One region of the Pedobacter sp. A2324 genome, then DNA from elsewhere that is predicted to be linked to it. Evidence: riboswitches for the same ligand, from Rfam matches in the RefSeq annotation. Region 1 holds a riboswitch; each other region holds the start of a gene.
The links. Region 1 has a riboswitch for S-adenosylmethionine ahead of AC570I_RS16665 (O-acetylhomoserine aminocarboxypropyltransferase/cysteine synthase family protein). Riboswitches for the same ligand answer to the same signal wherever they lie in the genome.
Positions count from the first base shown of each region.

Region 1 (6,647 bases):
ACTCAGGAGATGCTGGATTTTTGTGCTGAACATGATATTGTTTCAGAAGTAGAAGTCATTAATATCAATTATGTAAATGAAGCTTATGAAAGGGTATTGAGCAGTGATGTGAAGTATCGTTTTGTAATTGACATGGATACGGTTGAAGGATAAGTTTTAATCCTTAAGGGTAACTATTTATAATATTATCTTAAAGCAGTATTTTAGAATACTGCTTTTTTTTTCGGCAATCATTTTTATATTTAGGATATATTTAATACAGATGATAGAAGATCTAAACGATAAAGGGAAAATCCAGCATTTTGTAATGTTTTGGTTAAAGCCACAGTTGAGCAAGACAGAAGTGCTTGAATTCGCGAATTTTTTTGAACGTCTGAAACCAATTGAACTCATCAAAACTTTTAGTTACGGGTTAGCAGCAAATACACCAGTTCGTCCGGTAACAGATAATTCATTTACCTATTCACTTACATTAACTTTTGATTCTATTGCAGATCACAACGCCTATCAGGAAGATAAGGTTCACCTGGATGCAGTTGAAGCATTTTCGAAAAACTGGTATCGCGTTGTGGTACATGATACCGTTATTTCAGTTTAGCTATACGCAAAAGGTCGGAATCGCTCCGACCTTTATGCTTAACAACAAAACAAATAAAAAAATTAACCTTAAAAAATTATATCGAAGCCAGTTCGGCTGAAAATACATTTTCAGCAACTTGCTCTTGCTTATAGATTTGTCTGCCAGTATAAGCTACAAACGTGGTTTTATCTAATAAAAGGTCCCGATTTTTAATCAGGCTTCCCAGGCTTACTGTTCCGATAATATATTTGTATTCATTTGCAGCATATCGCTCACTAATGTCATCAAACTCAAGCAAATGTACCAGCGCTTCGTCTGCATAACGTAGATAAATTTCCAGTAAGATATCTTCCGTATGATTGACCTTATTTTCCGAGTGATATTTTTTATACTCATAACGATAATCATACCTTAATGCTGCAATGTCTGAAAGAACTGCAGCACCTGTTGGATGTCCGCCCGCTCCCTTGCCGAAGAAAAATTGTTTGTCGGCAAATGCTGCCTGTACCGTTACAGCATTATATTCATTTTCAACATTATAGAGGAAATCGTCTTTGGCTACGAGCTTAGGAAGAACGTAGGTAACTACATCGCGGGTATTCACTTTACGTGCAGTAGGTACCAGTTTAATTTTAAAGTTTTTCTCCCGGGCATACTTGATGTCGTGCTGGGAAAGGTTTTGAATGCCTATGTTTAAGATAGCATCTGGATTTATAAATAGACCATATGCATGTGAGGTGGCAATGGCTAATTTGTACTTCGGATCATATCCACCCACGTCAAGAATAGGATCTGTTTCAGCAAAACCTAAATCCTGAGCTTCTTTTAATGCTGCGTCATAACTTTGATTTTCATTAAAAATTTTCGAAAGAATGTAATTCGATGATCCGTTAAAAATGCCACTCAATGCATGGAACAATTCGTTATCATAATATTCTTCCAGGTTTCTGATAATTGGTATACTGCCGCAAACTGCACCTTCGTAAAGTAAAGATGTTCCGTGTTCTTGCTGTAAGGCGACTAATTCTTCCAGGTGTGTAGCGATCATCTTCTTGTTAGCCGAAACCACGTTCTTGCCATTCTTTAAAGCAGTAGTTACAATTTCATATGCAGCGTCTGCATCATTGATCAGTTCGACAATGGTGTTAATTTCTGAATTATTTAAAATCTCATTCCGATCTGTTGTAAATAAATCCTTATTTAGGGTGCGCTTCTTCTTCGGGTCTTTGATTGCAATTTTAATGATTTCCAGGTTCAGGTTCTGGCTCTGGATAATATCCAGTAAACCCTGTCCTACAACTCCAAAACCAAATAAACCTATTTTTAAATTCTTACTCATGTTGTTTTATTGTATCAGATAGCGGGCATCCAACTCGAGAGTACCTTGATCATTTGACTGGTATGCCGCTGAAATGTTTTTTTGTTTAATTTATGGTTATAATTTTCTATTTTAATCGCCTGTTTATTGATTTAAGCGGTGTGTTGCAGCTTAATGATTTTCTTGTTTCTGCTTTCTTTAATAAATGTCCCGATGATATTGGTTAAGGCATTTGTTTCAATTAAAAAGCCGTCATGTCCATATTGAGAACTGATGGCGGCGAACTCCGCATTTTCAATATGATCAGCCAGGTATTTTTGCTCAGAAATCGGAAACAAAAAGTCGTTCTCGATACCGATTACTAAGGTGTTTGATTTGATTTGTTTCAATGCTTCAGCGATACTCTTCCTGTTGCGCCCAACATTGTGGCTGTCCATTGCCTTTGTGAGATAGTAATAGCTATAGGCATTAAAGCGGTTGGTTAATTTTTCACCCTGGTAATTCTGGTAAGATGATGCACGGAAGTGATCGGTTTTCTCATTTACACTTTCAACCTGTGTACTTCCATATGCATTATAGGTTCTATAGCTCAGTAATGCAATACTCCTTGCTGTTTTTAACCCTTTCAAGCCACCGCCCGGCTGATTAGCATAAAAGGTCCTATCGCTGGTAATGGCCAGGCGCTGACTTTCATTGAAAGCAATTCCCCAGGGAGAATGCACTGCGTTTGTGGCAACCAAAATCAGGTTCTCCATTCTAGCGGGTTCAGAAATGGCCCATTCTACGGATTGCTGTCCGCCCAGCGAGCCCCCGATTAGGAGTTTAATATCTTCGATGCCCAGGTGTAAAGCAAGTAACTGATGTGCTGATACAAAGTCCCTGATGGTAAACTGCGGAAATGACAGATAATATGGTAATCCGGTGGAAGGGTTTATACTTAGCGGGTTTGTGGTGCCATAGTTGGAACCCAATACGTTGGCGCAAATGATGTAGTGGTCATTCGGATTAAACAAGGCGTTTTGACCAAACAAGCCTTCCCACCATTCAAAAACATCGGCATTAGCTGTTAATGCATGGCAAACCCAGATGACATTATCCTTATTGCTGTTTAATTTGCCATAAGTTTGATAAGCGATTTGCAGATTCCGGATTTTCTTGCCGTTTTCTAATTTGAATGCTTTGTCGTAATGATATGTTGAAACTGTGCTCATTGTAAAATGTGATATGAGAAACTTTAACTAGGCCTGTAATGAATCAGATGATAAATTGATGTTTATCGCAGCAAATGCCTGTTCAAAATCAGATTTGATATCGTCGATGTGTTCAATACCTACAGAAATCCTTAGGGCATTAGGTTTAACCCCCGCGGCTAACTGTTCTTCTTCACGTAATTGTTGATGGGTAGTGGCTGAGGGCTGAATAATTAGCGTTTTGGCATCGCCAACATTAGCAAGGTGTGTAACCAGCTTTAAACTATTAATTAATGCTGTTGCCGTTTCCTTTGATCCGTTTAGCTCGAAAGATAAAACTGCGCCAAAACCATTACTCAGGTATTTTTTTGCCAGATTATTGTATTTGCTGCTAGGCAGGCCGGGGTAGGAGACTTCTTTAACTGCAGGATGGTTTTCCAGCCATATAGCCAGTTCAAGGGCATTATCAACATGCCGCTGAACACGAAGGGACAATGTTTCCAGACCTTGTAAAAGAAGAAATGAATTAAATGGGGAAAGCGCCGGACCAAGATCTCTTAGTCCTTCTACGCGTGCACGGATGATGAACTGAATATTTCCAAATGGACCATCAACACCAAACACATCGCTGAAAACCAAGCCATGATATCCTTCGGATGGCTCACTGAACTGAGGAAATTTTCCATTCCCCCAGTTATAATTACCTCCGTCTATAATCACTCCGCCAATACTTGTCCCATGTCCGCCTATCCATTTAGTGGCAGATTCGACCACGATATTTGCACCATGCTCCAAAGGTTTAAATAGATAGCCTGCGGCTCCAAAGGTATTATCAACGACCAAAGGTAATTCATATTTTCTAGCTATTGCGGCAATTTGTTCGAAATCAGGCACACTGAATGCAGGATTACCAATGGTTTCTAAATAAATTGCTTTTGTCTTTTCCGTAATTTTTTCTTCGAATTCTTCAGGTCTGTCTGGATTAGCAAAGTCTACCTGGATTCCCAGGCGTTTAAAAGCAATCTTAAACTGGTTGTAGGTGCCACCGTAGATATGTGATGAGGAAACCAGGCTATCGCCAGCTTCCAAAATATTATTCAATGCAATAAACTGCGCTGCCTGGCCGGATGCTACCGCTAAAGCGGCAACGCCTCCCTCTAATGCGGCAATACGTTTTTCAAAAACATCGTTAGTCGGATTCATAATCCTGCTGTAGATATTACCAAATTCTTTTAACGCAAATAAGTTAGCACCATGCTCGGCACTTTTAAAACCGTAAGAGGTGGTTTGATAGATAGGAACAGCTCTGGACCCGGTTGTCGGATCTATTTCCTGTCCTGCGTGAATTTGTAATGTTTCGAATTTATATGGAGTTGACATTTCTGAATTGTTTGAATGAGTGAGTATTTAATTTAAAGGAGGTGGATAATGATTTGATCAGTAAAGATCATTATGCTTAATCCAGTCAGGTTGCGTATCCTGGTATGCCAGGACCTTCCAGTTTGAAACAGATACAAAAAGGGAAGATTTATAAACTTACTGCATGCAACAGCACATACAAGTACTCATTCTAGGGGTACTGCAAAGCAAAGAGAAAGCGGTAATGTATGATTTACTTAACTTAGATTCGCCCTGCGATTGAAGATATAATGTTTTCATCAGTTAAAATTTATATTTCCAAATAACACCATGTTAATTGGTCTGGAATTGGCACCTTCTCTTTCTGAGGGTTGCCAGTGGGTCTCTGAGCCAGTCTCTCGCCACTTCTTTATAAATCAATCCGATTAAGATTGACTTTTATTTAGCTCGTCTGCCAAATAATATTTCAAATATCAGAATTAAAAATTAAATGACAAAATTAAATTCTGAAAATTATTCATTCATATGATCAGTTGCAGATTGTTGAGGTGCTTTCAACCTCACTGTTCCAGTGTTAACAAAAAATTAATAGTTAAAATACTATGTTTGTGTTACCTATAATCTATTCATTATGAAAAACACTAAAAATATTTGTTTTACCATCCTCTTTATGGTGGCAGGATTCAGTAAATCTAATGCTCAGTTCGGTGGTTTAAAAGACAAGTTGTTACAAATGGGAGCTGCTAAAGGTGCTAAAGCTTTGGGCGTAGATCAGCTATTAAAGCAACCTGCAGCAATTACAACTTCTTTTGAAGATGTAGATAGGGAAGGGGAAAAATTGCCGGAGTTCAACTCAGGGGTAAAATTTCAACCTTTATATTTATTGCCAAAAAATTCTGAAGGAGGATACGTTTTATGCGAAGGCTTTTATGAGATGACCAATAAAAGCTATTGCTTGAAAGCAGGAACATTTGCACCATCAAAAGGCGATGGATACATGTTTGCACCTGTACTAGGACCAAAAGAAGAAGTTGTTGTAGCCATTTTGAAAAGCGCAGAAAAACATCCTGAGGTAAACCAACATGATATTCAGTCACTGTTATGGACTATCATCGCCAGAACTATGTTTGCTGACTACTCGGGATCGGTAAAAGTTACCGCACTTCAACTGCTCAGCACAAAGCAGCTTACCCAATTAGAGGGTGGAGCACTCGGGATATTGCCTTTTGATGTGATGGAAAAAGCAAAAGATCAGCTTCCATCGGGTGTTCGCACCGTTTTTGAGGCAGAAAATAACATTCGCCAACTGGTTTCATCTGGCAACTATACCTATGCCGATCTGGAGAAATATGCAATTGTTGCAGGTATGGCGCCTCCCAGATCCGACGTCCCAAGCGGTATCTGGACAAAACATCCGGATGGATATTATATTCGATATTTTCCCTCAGGATATGCAATCACAAAAGTTCAGGTATATGTACCTAAAGAGCTAATGGCAAATGGGCAGAAAATTATATATGATGCAGCGGGCGACATTGCCTGCCCTGCGAATACAGGGTCACAGCGACTGGCTCAAACAAACGAGCCATTAAATGCAGATTATTCAATCAGAATAAACACAGCCTGCAAACCAAAATAAATAAAAAAGCCTGTCTTACGTAGGCGAGACAGGCTTAAATAGTAATATTCTTTTAACTAACTTTCCCTTGCTCTACCAGGGGGGAAGACAGCGTTTGGTATTCTGATTCAGCTGCTTTTAACACCGCCAGGTGAGATATAAAGTAAGCCAGTGTACTCTCTGCTCCCTGATTTCTATTTACGCTATTGAATTGAAGACCATCAGCACAGCCATTTGTTTCAAAGTCATATAAAGGGATGTGTAAACTATTATTGCCTAGAAACCATTCATAACTGGTGTGCATGAAGCTTAAATACTGATCATCTTTGGTGATCTCAAAAGTTTTTGCGTAAAGTAGTACCATCGCCATGGTTTCAATTGCCTGCTGATCGTAGATTGGATTTTTACCATGTTTTTTCATCCAACCGGCATTGCCGACCGGATTTAAATATCCGTTTTCAAATGAAAAAGTATTTAAGAAAGCAATACTTTCCATTGCAATACGATAAGATTCAACATCACCAGTAGCTTCCGAATGATATAAAAGTGCCAGTGGCAGAATGGCATTATCATAAGTCAGGA
Region 1 is NZ_JCASSK010000005.1:354,616-361,262, forward strand. Features, by position in the region: gene AC570I_RS16645 (NAD(P)-dependent alcohol dehydrogenase) at 1-153, shown strand, start outside; gene AC570I_RS16650 (Dabb family protein) at 263-598, shown strand; gene AC570I_RS16655 (homoserine dehydrogenase) at 675-1,919, opposite strand; gene AC570I_RS16660 (homoserine O-acetyltransferase family protein) at 2,051-3,109, opposite strand; gene AC570I_RS16665 (O-acetylhomoserine aminocarboxypropyltransferase/cysteine synthase family protein) at 3,137-4,468, opposite strand; SAM riboswitch class I at 4,755-4,865, opposite strand; gene AC570I_RS16670 (hypothetical protein) at 5,079-6,086, shown strand; gene AC570I_RS16675 (glycosyltransferase family 4 protein) at 6,139-6,647, opposite strand, start outside.

Region 2 (6,647 bases), on a different contig from region 1:
AAACAGATAAGGATTTATAGATGTTTTAAGAAAAGCTTAAAATATGGCCCTTGCGATTTGTTTGGTTTGTTCAGGTTTCCCCATCGTATAAAAATGCAGTACCGGAACCCCAAAGTCCATCAACTCTTTACATTGCTTAATCATTGCTGCAGTACCAATTTCTTTTGCCTCAGCATTGTTTTTAGCATGAGATAAGGCATCGGTAAGCTCTTCAGGCAAATCGATATGGAAAATTTTCGGTAACACATTTAACTGTGTTAAGGTGCTTATGGGTTTTAATCCGGGGATAATAGGCACATTAATATCATTCTCCCGACATTTTTTTACGAAGTCAAAATACTTCTGATTATCGAAAAACATTTGGGTTACGATGAATTCAGCGCCCATGTCTACTTTTTTCTTGAGGTATTTGAAATCGGTGTTTAGATTTGGGGCTTCAAAATGTTTTTCCGGGTATCCGGCTACCCCGATGCAGAAATCGCTTTTGAAAGTTTCAATATCCTCGTGTAAGAATTTTCCTTCATTGTGGTTCTTAATGTGCTCAATAAGATCTGTGGCATAGCAGTGACCACCTTTTGTGGGAATAAATGAGCTGTCTGCAGAACGCGCATCACCACGTAATGCCAAAACATTATCGATACCCAGAAACTGTAAATCGATTAAGGCATTTTCAGTTTCCTCTTTAGTAAAGCCTCCGCAAATTAAATGCGGAACAGCATCTATTTTATATTTGTGGATGATTGCAGCACAGATGGCAATTGTTCCCGGACGCTTACGGTAGGAAACCTTTTGTAATAAACCGTTTTCCTGCTCTTTATAAATATAATCTTCCCGAAGGGAGGTTACATCTATGAATGGAGGATTGAACTCCAATAATGGGTCAATTGCATCGTATATCCACTGGATGCTTTGGCCTTTTATCGGTGGTAAGAGTTCAAAAGAGAATAACGTTTTACCGTTTGCGTTTTTAATGTGGTCTATTATTTTCATAACCCAAAAGGGGCTTTTAGTTTGGTTCGTTTATTAATATGCTAGGTTCGGACTTAGCCACCGCTCTACTTCTTCTATCGACATTTCTTTACGGGTAGCATAATCTTCAATCTGATCTTTGGTTATTTTGCCTAAACCGAAGTACCTGGATTCGGGATGGGCGAAATAAAAACCACTTACTGCTGCGGTGGGGTACATGGCATAACTTTCCGTTAAGCGTAATCCGATTTCTTTCTCCGCATCCAGCAAGGTAAACAAGGTTCCTTTTTCGGTATGTTCCGGGCAGGCCGGATAACCAGGAGCCGGACGGATACCTGCGTATTCTTCCTTAATCAGTTCCTGGTTACTCAGGTGTTCATCCTTCGCATATCCCCAGTATTCTTTACGCACGCGCTCGTGCATTCTTTCAGCAAAAGCCTCTGCCAAACGATCGGCAAGGGCTTTGGCCATGATGCTGTTATAATCATCGTGGTTAGCTTCAAATTCTTCTACCAGCGCATCAATTCCAATGCCCGCAGTAACTGCAAAGCCTCCAAAGTAATCCTGAATCCCGCTCTCTTTTGGTGCGATAAAATCAGAGAGTGCGTAATAAGGCTGTCCATCTACTTTTTCTGCCTGCTGACGGAGCGTGTGAATGGTCGTCAGCATTGCATCGCTTTCCACACTTCCGGTTTTTAATTCAATGTCATCGCCAACACTGTTTGCCGGCCAGAAGCCGATTACTCCTTTTGCGGTAAGCAATTTTTCATCGAGGATACGTTTAAGTAAAGTTTGGGCATCATCAAAAAGCTTCCTGGCCTCATCTCCCACGTTTTTATCATCGAAAATTTTCGGGTAGCTGCCACGAAGTTCCCAGGTGTGGAAAAATGGTGTCCAGTCAATGTAAGGAACGAGTTCTTCCAAAGGATAGTCGTCGAAAACTTTGGTACCAGTAAACTCAGGAACCGGTAGACGCTGTTCAAAGTTAATTTTGAACTTGTTCTCACGCGCTTCGGCTATGGTTTTGAAACGCTTATCTGAGCGTTTATTTAAATGTGCCTCGCGGGCTTTATCATATTCAGCTCTTATTCCGGCAACGTAATTATCTTTAGTTTCGGGGTTCATGAGTGTACTACAAACAGTTACACTTCTTGATGCATCCAGCACGTGAATGGCCGGTCCAGAATAGTTTGGTGCCACTTTTACGGCGGCGTGAATACGCGAGGTAGTAGCGCCGCCCAGAATTAACGGAATAGTAAAGCCTTCCCGCTCCATTTCTTTGGCAAAGTGAACCATTTCATCCAATGAAGGGGTAATAAGTCCACTCAAGCCAATAATATCGGCATTTATTTCTTTTGCCTTTTTAATGATGTCTTGTGCGGGCACCATTACGCCCATATCTATAATTTCAAAGTTATTACAAGCCAGTACTACGCCAACAATGTTTTTTCCAATGTCGTGTACATCGCCTTTTACGGTTGCCATTAAAACCCTTCCGGCAGAAGAACTTTGATTTTGATCTGGGTTATCCAGTTTTTCTTGCTCAATAAAAGGCAAGAGGTAGGCTACTGCTTTTTTCATTACCCTTGCGGATTTCACCACCTGAGGTAAGAACATTTTTCCGGCACCGAATAAATCTCCGACGATATTCATCCCGTCCATTAACGGGCCTTCAATTACCTGGATTGGGCGGGCATATTTCTGACGGGCTTCTTCAACGTCATCATCGAGGTATTCTACGAGGCCTTTTACCAGTGAGTGAGATAACCTTTCTTCTACGGTCCCTTTTCTCCATTCTTCGTCCTTTACAATTTCTTTGCCTTTTGATTTAACCGTGTCGGCATATTCTACCAAACGTTCAGTTGCATCGTCTCTGCGGTTAAGCAGTACATCCTCTACCCGTTCCAATAGTTCGGCTGGGATTTCCTGATAAACTTCGAGCATACCTGCATTTACAATTCCCATGTCCAGTCCGGCCTGAATGGCGTGGTAAAGGAAAGCGGAGTGCATGGCTTCGCGGACAACATTGTTTCCCCTGAAAGAGAAGGATATGTTCGAAACTCCACCGCTTACCTTGGCATGAGGAAGGTTTTGTTTAATCCACCGTGTGGCATTTATAAAGTCAACTGCATAGTTGTTATGTTCTTCTAAACCTGTTGCAACGGTTAAGATATTCGGGTCAAAAATGATGTCTTCTGGTGGGAAGCCAATTTCGCTAACCAGAATATCATAGCTGCGTTTGCAAATTTCTACCCGGCGTTCGTAGTTGTCGGCCTGACCTTGTTCATCAAAAGCCATTACCACTACTGCAGCACCATATTTCATAATTTTCTGCGCGCTTTCACGGAATTTCTCTTCACCTTCCTTTAATGAAATGGAGTTTACTATTCCTTTGCCCTGCAAACATTTCAGGCCATTTTCGATTACCGACCATTTGGAAGAATCGACCATGATCGGCAGTTTGGCGATATCAGGTTCAGAGGCGATCAGGTTCAGAAACTTAGTCATCGCCGCTTCTGAATCCAACATTCCTTCATCCATGTTGACGTCGATTACCTGGGCGCCACCTTCAACCTGTTGTAAGGCAACAGCAAGGGCCGCTTCATAATCACCGCCTAAAATGAGTTTTGAAAACTTTGGTGATCCGGTAATGTTGGTTCTCTCGCCTACGTTTACAAAAATGCTGTCTGGCTTGATGGTAACCGGCTCCAGACCGCTGAGGCGCATCACGGGTTCAATTACAGGAAGTTTCCTGGGTTTTGCTTTTTGTGCATTTTTAGCGATGCAGCCAATATGATCGGGTGTAGTGCCACAGCAACCGCCTACGATGTTGACAAACCCGGAGGTAATGAAATCGTCCACCAGGTGTGCTGTTTCGTGTGGCTGCTCATCATAAGCCCCAAATTCGTTTGGCAAACCGGCATTTGGATAGGCGGAAACATAGCAACCTGCCTTATTTGCAAGTTCTTCAATATGCGGACGCATTTCTTTAGCGCCAAGCGCACAGTTAAAACCAATGCTTAATGGTTTTGCATGCATTACTGAATTGAGGAATGCTTCGGCAGTTTGACCTGATAAAGTTCTTCCTGAGGCATCGGTAATGGTTCCGGAAATCATAATTTCCAGTTTCCGGCCGATGATTTCTTCATATTTTTTAATGGCAACAATGGCCACTTTTGCGTTTAAAGTATCGAAAATAGTTTCGATTAACAGTACGTCAGAACCTCCGTCTACCAGTCCGCGAACCTGCTCATAGTAGGCTGCTTCGAGTTCATCGAAATAAATGGCCCTGTAACCCGGGTCGTTTACATTTGGCGACATGGACAGGGTACGGTTGGTTGGGCCGATTGCACCGGCAACGAAACATTTGCGGTCGGGGTTGGCGGCCATAAATTCGCTGGTCGCCTCTTTAGCAATCCGGGCACCTTCGTAACTGAGTTCATATGAAAGGTCTTCCATCTGGTAATCGGCCATGGAGATTCTTTGTGTACTAAAAGTGTTGGTTTCGATAATGTCGGCACCAGCACTCAAGTATTCAAGATGTATCGCTTTAATAATATCCGGACGGGTAATGTTGAGCAAGTCGTTATTGCCTTTTACATCGCATGGATGATTTTGAAACCGTTCCCCTCTAAAATCCTCTTCTGTTAATGTATAGCGCTGAATCATGGTGCCCATTGCCCCATCGATTACCAGAATACGCTTTTCTAATTCTTCTCTAATGTTCATTGTTTTATAGTAGCAAGTAGCTGGTATCGGGTGTCAGGACTAACTGACGAACGACCTAACTGCAGATATTGGGCAAAAAATATAAGGCAAAATTGTCTTTATACTTGATACTTTATACCTGATACTCAAAATGCTTATTCAAAAAGTTGGCGCGGGAATCGTCCTTCCTAAAACTTATCTGTCCCCGATTAAAACCGGGATAGAATTTAGCACCTTGTGTGGACACAGGTTGCTAAGACTTCGTTGGGTCTAATCCCTCCGTCTTTCTTAATAAGCGTACAAAAATGCAACAAAGCGGCATCATTTCCAAAATTTATTGGATACTAGCCAAATAAAATTACAAAGGCCATGCAAATCTGCACGGCCTTTAGAATATTGTTCTGTTGGCGAGCTTATTTTCTGCTTCCGAAAATTCTTAATAAGAACAGGAAGATGTTAATAAAGTCAAGGTATAAGTTTAATGCGGCCATTATGGCTAATTTTTTGGTATCGGAAGAAGGGATTGCTTCACCACTTTGTTCAAGGCCCATTCCGATCTGCTTGATTTTCTGAACGTCGTATGCAGTCAATGCAGTGAAAACTGCAACACCCACAAATGCCATAATCAAACTAAACTGTTCGCTTTTGATAAATAGATTAGCTATCCCGGCAATAAACAAGCCTGCAACACCTACCATTAGGATTGGACCGAATTTAGTTAAATCAACCTCCGTGGTATACCCCAATACTGCCATAATTCCGAAAATTACCGCAGCAGCTCCAAAGCATGAGATAACAGATGTGCCTGTGTAAACCAATAGAATAAAGCTTAAGCTCACACCCAGCAAAACTGAGAATAAGGCGAAAACACCCAGTAAAGCGCCATAAGATAAGCGGCTAAAGCCCGCTCCCATCAATAAAACTAAACCAAGGGGCGCAAACATCGCTACAAAGCCTAAAGCCGTTCTCTGACCGGTTTCAAAGTTAATCAGTAATCTTAATGCGCTTTCTGTGTTTGAAATGTAGAAGGCGGAAAGTGTTGATAAAACCAACGCCACAAACATCCATAAGAAAACATTAGCAAAGAATTTTTTTGAAACAGATTTCTCCTGAACGAAAACGCTGTTGTCCTGATATTGATAATTTTGTTGTTCCATTTTGTTTTATGTGTATTTAAACAGTATAAAGTTAATATTTTAGTTTAATCTTTTTGTCAGCAATTCTTCAACTTTCTTGAAGAACTGAAGGGGTTTTAGTGTTCGCCATGGCATATTATTCAAGGCTCCGCCAAAGTTAATATAATAATCGATGCTATTATCCCGGAACTCTGCAATGACATGGTCCTGAAAGTTTATCCCAACAATCCAGCCATCTTCCACTTCCTGAAACCACTCTTCGTAATAGCTGTCATCTGAGGCGTGGAAGTTTAACACATTCTCCCCGATCAGGATGAATTTATTAATACCTTCATCCATCATCAGTTCCAGTATGTCGCGCTTTAAAAGCATGATGTCGTTATTGATGGCGTCATTCCATTCCCCAATAAATTCGATAATGGCGTACGCCCTGTCGTAATCGGCATACAGCACCTTCATATACAGTGTGTTGGATCCGAATTCATCCCATTGCGGGTGAAGCAGAAAGTTGTAAATCTGTTTATCGAAATGAAACTCAGAATATTCAGTATTGTAAAAAGGCGAACGTTCATCTTCGGCGGAGATATAGTCATCTCTCCATTGGTAATAAGGCTCTATCTCGTGCATGTTTCAAATTATTGAATGATTGAATTTTGAGTGAGTGAATGTTTAAGTTTCAATTCAATCATCCTTTTTCACTCATTTCCTAGAGTTGTCCGGCTTCTACAGCTTTTCTAACACTTCCATATTTATTTAAAAGATCAGCGGCTTCGTTGTAATCAATATTTAATTCATCAGCTACCATTTGCGTTCCGCGATCAACCAGTTTATGGT
Region 2 is NZ_JCASSK010000002.1:585,889-592,535, reverse strand. Features, by position in the region: gene metF (methylenetetrahydrofolate reductase [NAD(P)H]) at 37-990, opposite strand; gene metH (methionine synthase) at 1,024-4,698, opposite strand; SAM riboswitch class I at 4,870-4,975, opposite strand; gene AC570I_RS07645 (Bax inhibitor-1/YccA family protein) at 5,091-5,834, opposite strand; gene AC570I_RS07640 (hypothetical protein) at 5,874-6,440, opposite strand; gene murQ (N-acetylmuramic acid 6-phosphate etherase) at 6,520-6,647, opposite strand, start outside.
Region 2: another riboswitch for S-adenosylmethionine. It lies ahead of metH (methionine synthase); the one in region 1 lies ahead of AC570I_RS16665 (O-acetylhomoserine aminocarboxypropyltransferase/cysteine synthase family protein).

Region 3 (6,647 bases), on a different contig from region 1:
ACATATGATACTTATTGCCAACTTTGGTAATGTCGGCATCGATGTAAGAGACATCTTTCGGATAGCTGAACAACAATTTAGGTGGAGTATCCAAACCTTTAAAATCCTTATTCATGTAAGAATAGTACACTTTATCTTTTCCGTTGCCAAAACGCATGGTGAAGTAAATCATCATTTTTTTCTGAGCTTCATCATAAATAAGCTCAGGCGCCCATGCGCAGCCAATATCAGCAAGTTCAGGAAAGGCCTGGTCTACTCTTAGAACCTGATGAGTCCAATGAATGAGGTCTTTTGACTTCATTAAAACCAAGCCACGGTTATTTCCCCAGCCGTATTTCTTTCCATCACGTTCCCATTCGGTACTTCTGTAGCCTTGCTTTTGAGCATATATGTGAAGGTCGGTTAGAGCCAGATAAAACATGCCATCCGGTCCGCGGCAGATGTAGGGATCGCGTATGCCCTTTTGCTCGGCAATGGTATCTCCGGCAATAATAGGCTTCGCCTGGTTAATATCGGTAAAACTATAACCGTCTTTACTTAGTGCCATGTAAAGGCCATGCGTATCGTCCTTGAAATAGACCATCAGATAGGCTGACATATCTTTTTCTGTAGGAATCTTTTGCTTTTTCTGTGCCTTTGCCATGGCGAAAAAGAAAATCATCAAGGAGGAGATAAATATTAATTTATACTGAAACTTCATTTGGTTCTATGTTGGTTAGAAATTGAAGTCCAAAATAACCAATAATCGTCAATTCAACGATTATTGGTCAGGAATATTTTATGTTAACCTTTACAGACGGGAACTTTAATGCAGGCTATTGTTTTAATAAGGCATCTATTTCCCCGTTAAATTCCTTTACAAATTCGGTATAGTACTTTCCGGTAGCCGGGCCACTGTATCCGGTATGGATCTGAGCAACCTCACCTTTTTTATTAATGATAATGGTAGTTGGAAATGATAAAAAGTTCTTTAAGGCGGGCAATGATTCTGCAACAAGTTGTTTATCCGGTTTCCCCGCGATAACCTGATCATATTCAATTCCAAACTTTTCACGAAACCGGCTTAAAGCTGTACGGACATATGCCGAATCGAGTTGTCTCTCATAGTGAATGCCTATAATTTCGACACCACGTTTACGGTTTTCTTTATACCAGGGTGCCAGGAAAGTTGCCTCGTCAACACAGTTGGGGCACCAGGTACCTGTTATGGTCAAAATCACAACTTTATTCTTGAACTTTTCATCATTAAGCGATATTTTTTTTCCATTCACATCAGGCAAAGAGAAATTAAGGGTTTTGTAACCATCTTTCAAAAATGTCAGTTTAGTTGCATCCGGTAAAGCCGCATTTTCATTTTTTATACCGTCAAAGGGTACGTTGCCACGTGCCGTAACAATCTCCCCATTGATGCTGCCCTCCTTTGTAAAAGTACCTTTGTAAAATGAGGGTCCCGATCCGATAAAGCTGGATAAATAAAATTTGTCGCCATCCACAACACCCTCCAGGTAACGCGAATCGCCTGTGATACGTAGAAATGTCCCGGTAAGTTTATTGCCTTGTTGTTTAAACAGGCCTACAACCTTTTCAGGATCTCCATTTGGCGATTTAAATGTCACATCGTAAGTTCCGGAAAAATCACCCGAGGCAGGTTTTCCGTCTGTTTTAAAACGATAGTTTTCACCCTTCCTGGCCGCTAAGACCGTCGGTTTCCCTGTACGATCTTGTTTTCTCAACACTCCGATCAACGAATCACCTTCCAGTTTTAACGCAAATTCGTTATCAAACTGGTTTAATTTAACCAAAACAGAATCTCCGGTCTGTGTTACAACACCTCCTTCGAAATGCTCGTCGGCATTTAAAAATACGAGATGTGCAGGGCCGCCATTTTTTGAACTGATCTCAAAATTAAAGGGTACCTCTACATCAGGCTTAATCTTAAAAACGCCCCTCCATTTGCCTGGTAATGAAAAAGTATTTGATTTTACACTTTTAGCATCCTTTTTTATACTGGTTTGTGCCTTTATAAGGCTTGCTGAGGATAAAAGAGATAAGGATAGAAATGCAACAGTTTTAATATTCATAATCGTGGGTGAATCTAAGGATTCAGGGCAAAGGTAACGATCTCAAGAGCTAAGAAGAAATTTTTTAAATAAATTCTAGGGATTTTATAGTCTATTCAATTATTGTACTATCTTTGCGCCAGTTATTTTAAAATACTTATCAAGAAAGGTGGAGGGAATGGCCCCGTGAAACCTTAGCAACCCGCCGTAGCTGGAAAAGGTGCTAATTCCATCCCAAAGTTTTTGGGGTAGTTAAGTCAGTTGATTGCAAATATGTATGATAATATATTGTAGCACTTCTGATTTAAGGAAGTGCTTTTTCATTTGGCAGTATTGCAATGTTGAGCGGTATTAAATCACAATAAAAAAGAAACGATGAAAAAAACTAACGAGCAGGCACCCTATCAAATTACCCACTTTAAAAAATACCTAAAGCTATCGCGAATGTGTAGCAGCGGTTGCTGAGACGCTAAAAAAGAAACGTAATCAGCGTTTCCTGTCTCAAATTAAATGTCATTTATTATTGTGTTAAAATTCGCCCAAAAGCGAAGTGGAATGGCTTTGCCCGGATTTTGACAATTTTTAAACTAATCATTAATCATATCTTATTTATGTTCAAGAAAATTAAGCTGTCTGCAATACTTTTTTTGCTACTGCTTTCACAGATCTCCCGTGCACAAAATATCACGGTTTCGGGTATTGTAAAAAGTGCATCAGGTCAAACATTGCCTGGGGTATCAGTTGTGGTAAAAGGAGCCAAAGAAGCGGCTACGACCAATAACAACGGATCATTTACCATTTCTGCAAATCCGAAAAGTATATTGTTAATCTCTTACATTGGATTTGATACCAAAGAGGTTGAGATCACAGAAAACACAAAAAATTTAGCAATTATTTTAACTGAAAGCAGTAACGCGCTGGATGAGGTAGTGGTCACTGCCCTGGGTATTTCGCGTGAAAAAAAATCTCTGGGTTATGCCGTTCAGGAGCTAAAGGGACAGAGCCTTACTGAAGCCCGGGAAAGTAATCTCGTAAATGCGCTGGCCGGAAAAGTAGCAGGGGTCAGGATCACGAATAGCCAGGGTGATATGGGTTCTTCCAGAGTAGTTATCCGTGGGGAAACATCCATCTCCGGAAATAACCAGCCATTGTTTGTAGTTGATGGCATTCCGGTGGATAATTCACAGTTAAGCGGTGCCGGCGCGAGGGATTATGCCAATACCATTTCTGATATCAACTCAAATGATATTGAGTCGATCAGTGTGTTAAAGGGCCCCAATGCTGCGGCACTATACGGCTCGCGGGCTGCGGCGGGAGTGATTATCATTAAAACAAAAACCGGAAAATCGAAAAAAGGATTGGGTGTTACCTTCAATTCAAATGCAGTAATCGAAACCTTATTAACCTTACCTAAGTATCAGGATGTTTTCGGACAAGGGTCTGAGGGTAGGTTCAGTTATGTTGATGGTAAAGGTGCAGGGATTAATGATGGAGTAGATGAGAGTTGGGGACCTAGAATGGATGGCCGGCTGATTCCTCAGTTTTTCTCTAAGGGGGTAGCCGTACCCTTCGAAGCGCATCCAGACAATGTTCGCGATTTCTTTGAAACCGGTTATTCGCTTTCAAATGGTATTGCTGTAGAAGATGCAAGTGAGAAATTTAACTATCGCCTGTCTTACAATAACCTGAAGCAGGTTGGTGTAATCCCGAATTCAGGACAAGGCAAAAACTCACTTACGTTAAATACTACCCTAAATATCACACCTAAACTTAGCCTTACCGGAAATGTAAACTACAATATGTTGAATGCAGATAATTTGCCTGGAACCGGCGGCTCACGATCAACCAGTACCATGTTGCAGTTTACCTGGTTCGGCAGGCAGGTTGATATCAACCGCCTGAAAAATTACCTGGATGAAAATGGAAATACATTCAACTGGAACAACAGCTATTATAGTAATCCGTATTGGGTTGCCTACGAAAATACCGTATCACAACGTAGAAATAGAATTATCGGAAGTGTGGGCTTAAAATATGCCATTATAGATGGTTTGAATTTTAACTTCCGGTCAGGAACAGATTATTATAACGATCGCCGTAAAGTCAAAATCGCTTACGGTACAAATGGTACACCTTTCGGATCTTATACAGAAAGCGCATACACGGTTAGTGAAAGCAATACGGATGCTACCCTTAGTTATGATAAAAAACTTAATGATGATTTCAGCATTGAAACCCTCGTAGGTACCAATATTCGGTCGAGATTTACCGAACAGAATGATCAGAGTGCGCCCAGGCTGGCGGTAGCTGGTTTATACACCCTTTCTAATTCTCGTGATCCCCTAACTTCTTCAAACAGTTATACAGATTTTAAAACCTATGGCATTTACGGATCTGCCCAGGTTGCATTCAGAAATTACCTGTTTGTAAATGCAACTGCAAGAAATGACTGGTCGTCTACGCTTCCGACACAAAACAGGTCTTACTTTTATCCTTCATTCAACGGAAGTTTATTGCTCACTGAAGCTTTTGATATTAAAAGTGACTTATTAGACTACGCCAAAATCCGCGGGGGATGGTCTAAAGTGGGTAAAGATGCTTCGCCATACCTACTAATAAATACGTATACTTTTGGGGCTCCTTTCGGTACAAGTCCTCAACTCATTCCATCAGCAACAGATTTGAACCCGGATTTAAAGCCAGAAACTACTTCTTCATCAGAGCTTGGCTTAGAGGCGGTATTATTCAACAAACGCCTGCGCTTTGATTTAGGCGTATATAATAGTAACAGTTTCAACCAGATTTTAAGCGTAGATGTAAGTGCGAGTACCGGTTTCAGATCTAAATTACTTAATGCAGGGAAGATCAATAACAAAGGGATTGAAGTGCAGCTGGGGGTAACGCCAGTGAAGAAAGCTTTTACCTGGGATATTGATGTAAATTACGCTGCGAACAGAAGTAAGGTCATTGAACTTGATCAAAGCGGATTGTTGCAAACCTATGTTGTGGCAACAAACTCTGCTCAGGTTATTGCTGCGGTAGGTCAGCCGTATGGTGCACTGTTTGGTAATGCTTTCCTGAGAGATGGAAATGGCAATATCGTAGTAAATGCCACGGGCGCACCGCAAACCGATCCAACTAAAAAGGTTTTAGGTAAGTACACTCCTGACTGGATAGGGGGAATTTCGAATACCTTCAGCTATAAGGGCTTTAGTTTGGGCGTATTAATTGATGCCAGTTTTGGTGGATCAATTTATAACGGTACCTATGCAACCGGAACGTACACTGGTGTACTTGCTTCTACTTTGCCAGGTAGGGCAGCAGAATTTGGCGGGATTTCATATTACTATCCCGGCAACCTTAAAGCCAATGGAACTGTTAGGCTGGCAGCAGGCACTGCTGCACCTGCAGGTGTAACGGTTTACGATGATGGAATCATCTTCGATGGTGTTACTGCTGACGGAAAGAAAAATGAAAAAATACTTCCTGCCCAAACTTATTACAAATCGTTTAGAACCATTGATGAAGCCAATATTTTCGACGCATCATACGTAAAGCTTCGTGAAATTAAACTTACCTATAACCTGCCTGCGAAATGGCTTCGTCCATTGAGCCTGCAAGGTGTATCTGTCGCTTTAGTTGGAAGAAACCTGGCTATACTGCACCGAAATGTAACGGATATCGATCCGGAGGTGGCATTCAATACGGGTAACGGACAAGGTTTGGAAAGTTTATCTAACCCAACAACCCGTACTTACGGTATCAACCTAAACATTAAATTTTAATTACCCTGTTATGAAAAAGAATATCCTATATATACTGGCTTTAACAGCAATTTCATTTTCTTCGTGCAATAAAGAGCTCGATGATGTGAATACAAACCCCAATACCACAGAAAACGCTCAACCCGATTATCTGCTTACCGGAGCAATAAAAAATGGCGCTGACGCTTATTGGGGAACAACAAATAACATGAATTCCAGTCTGCTGTTTGTGCAGCAGTGGGCCAAGGTCCAGTACACAGAAGAAGATCGCTTCATTTATTCTAACAGCAGCTTCACTTCCCTGTGGTCAACATTGTATGCAACAACCATCACCAGTTTAAATAAAATCATAGAAATAGGAAATACAACAGGTAATTCCAATTACAGGGGTGTAGCCTTGACTTTAAGATCCTGGTCATTCCTCTTGCTTACTGATGCTTATGGAGATATCCCATACACCCAGGCGGGAAAACTTAGCCAGTTTATTACCCCTGCATACGACAAGCAAAAAGACGTTTACTACGGTTTGCTTGATGATTTGAAATCAGCAAAAAATGCCCTTGATCCTTCGGGCAAGAGCATTGCCGGCGATATTATATACAGCGGCGACATCAATAAATGGAAAAAGCTTGCCAATTCATTGCGATTGAGGATAGCATTGCGTATTGTCGACAAAGAGCCGGCAAAAGCAAAACAAGTTCTTGACGAAATAAAAGCTGATGGCGATTTGTTTATTGCCGACAACAGTGAAATTGCACAGCTGATATACTCCATTTCGCCTCAGCAAAATCCGGTGAGTGCACAGTTCGATACCAGAGATGAT
Region 3 is NZ_JCASSK010000003.1:457,893-464,539, reverse strand. Features, by position in the region: gene AC570I_RS11305 (glycoside hydrolase family 43 protein) at 1-700, opposite strand, end outside; gene AC570I_RS11300 (peroxiredoxin family protein) at 816-2,081, opposite strand; SAM riboswitch class I at 2,215-2,319, shown strand; gene AC570I_RS11295 (SusC/RagA family TonB-linked outer membrane protein) at 2,672-5,845, shown strand; gene AC570I_RS11290 (SusD/RagB family nutrient-binding outer membrane lipoprotein) at 5,856-6,647, shown strand, end outside.
Region 3: another riboswitch for S-adenosylmethionine. It lies ahead of AC570I_RS11295 (SusC/RagA family TonB-linked outer membrane protein); the one in region 1 lies ahead of AC570I_RS16665 (O-acetylhomoserine aminocarboxypropyltransferase/cysteine synthase family protein).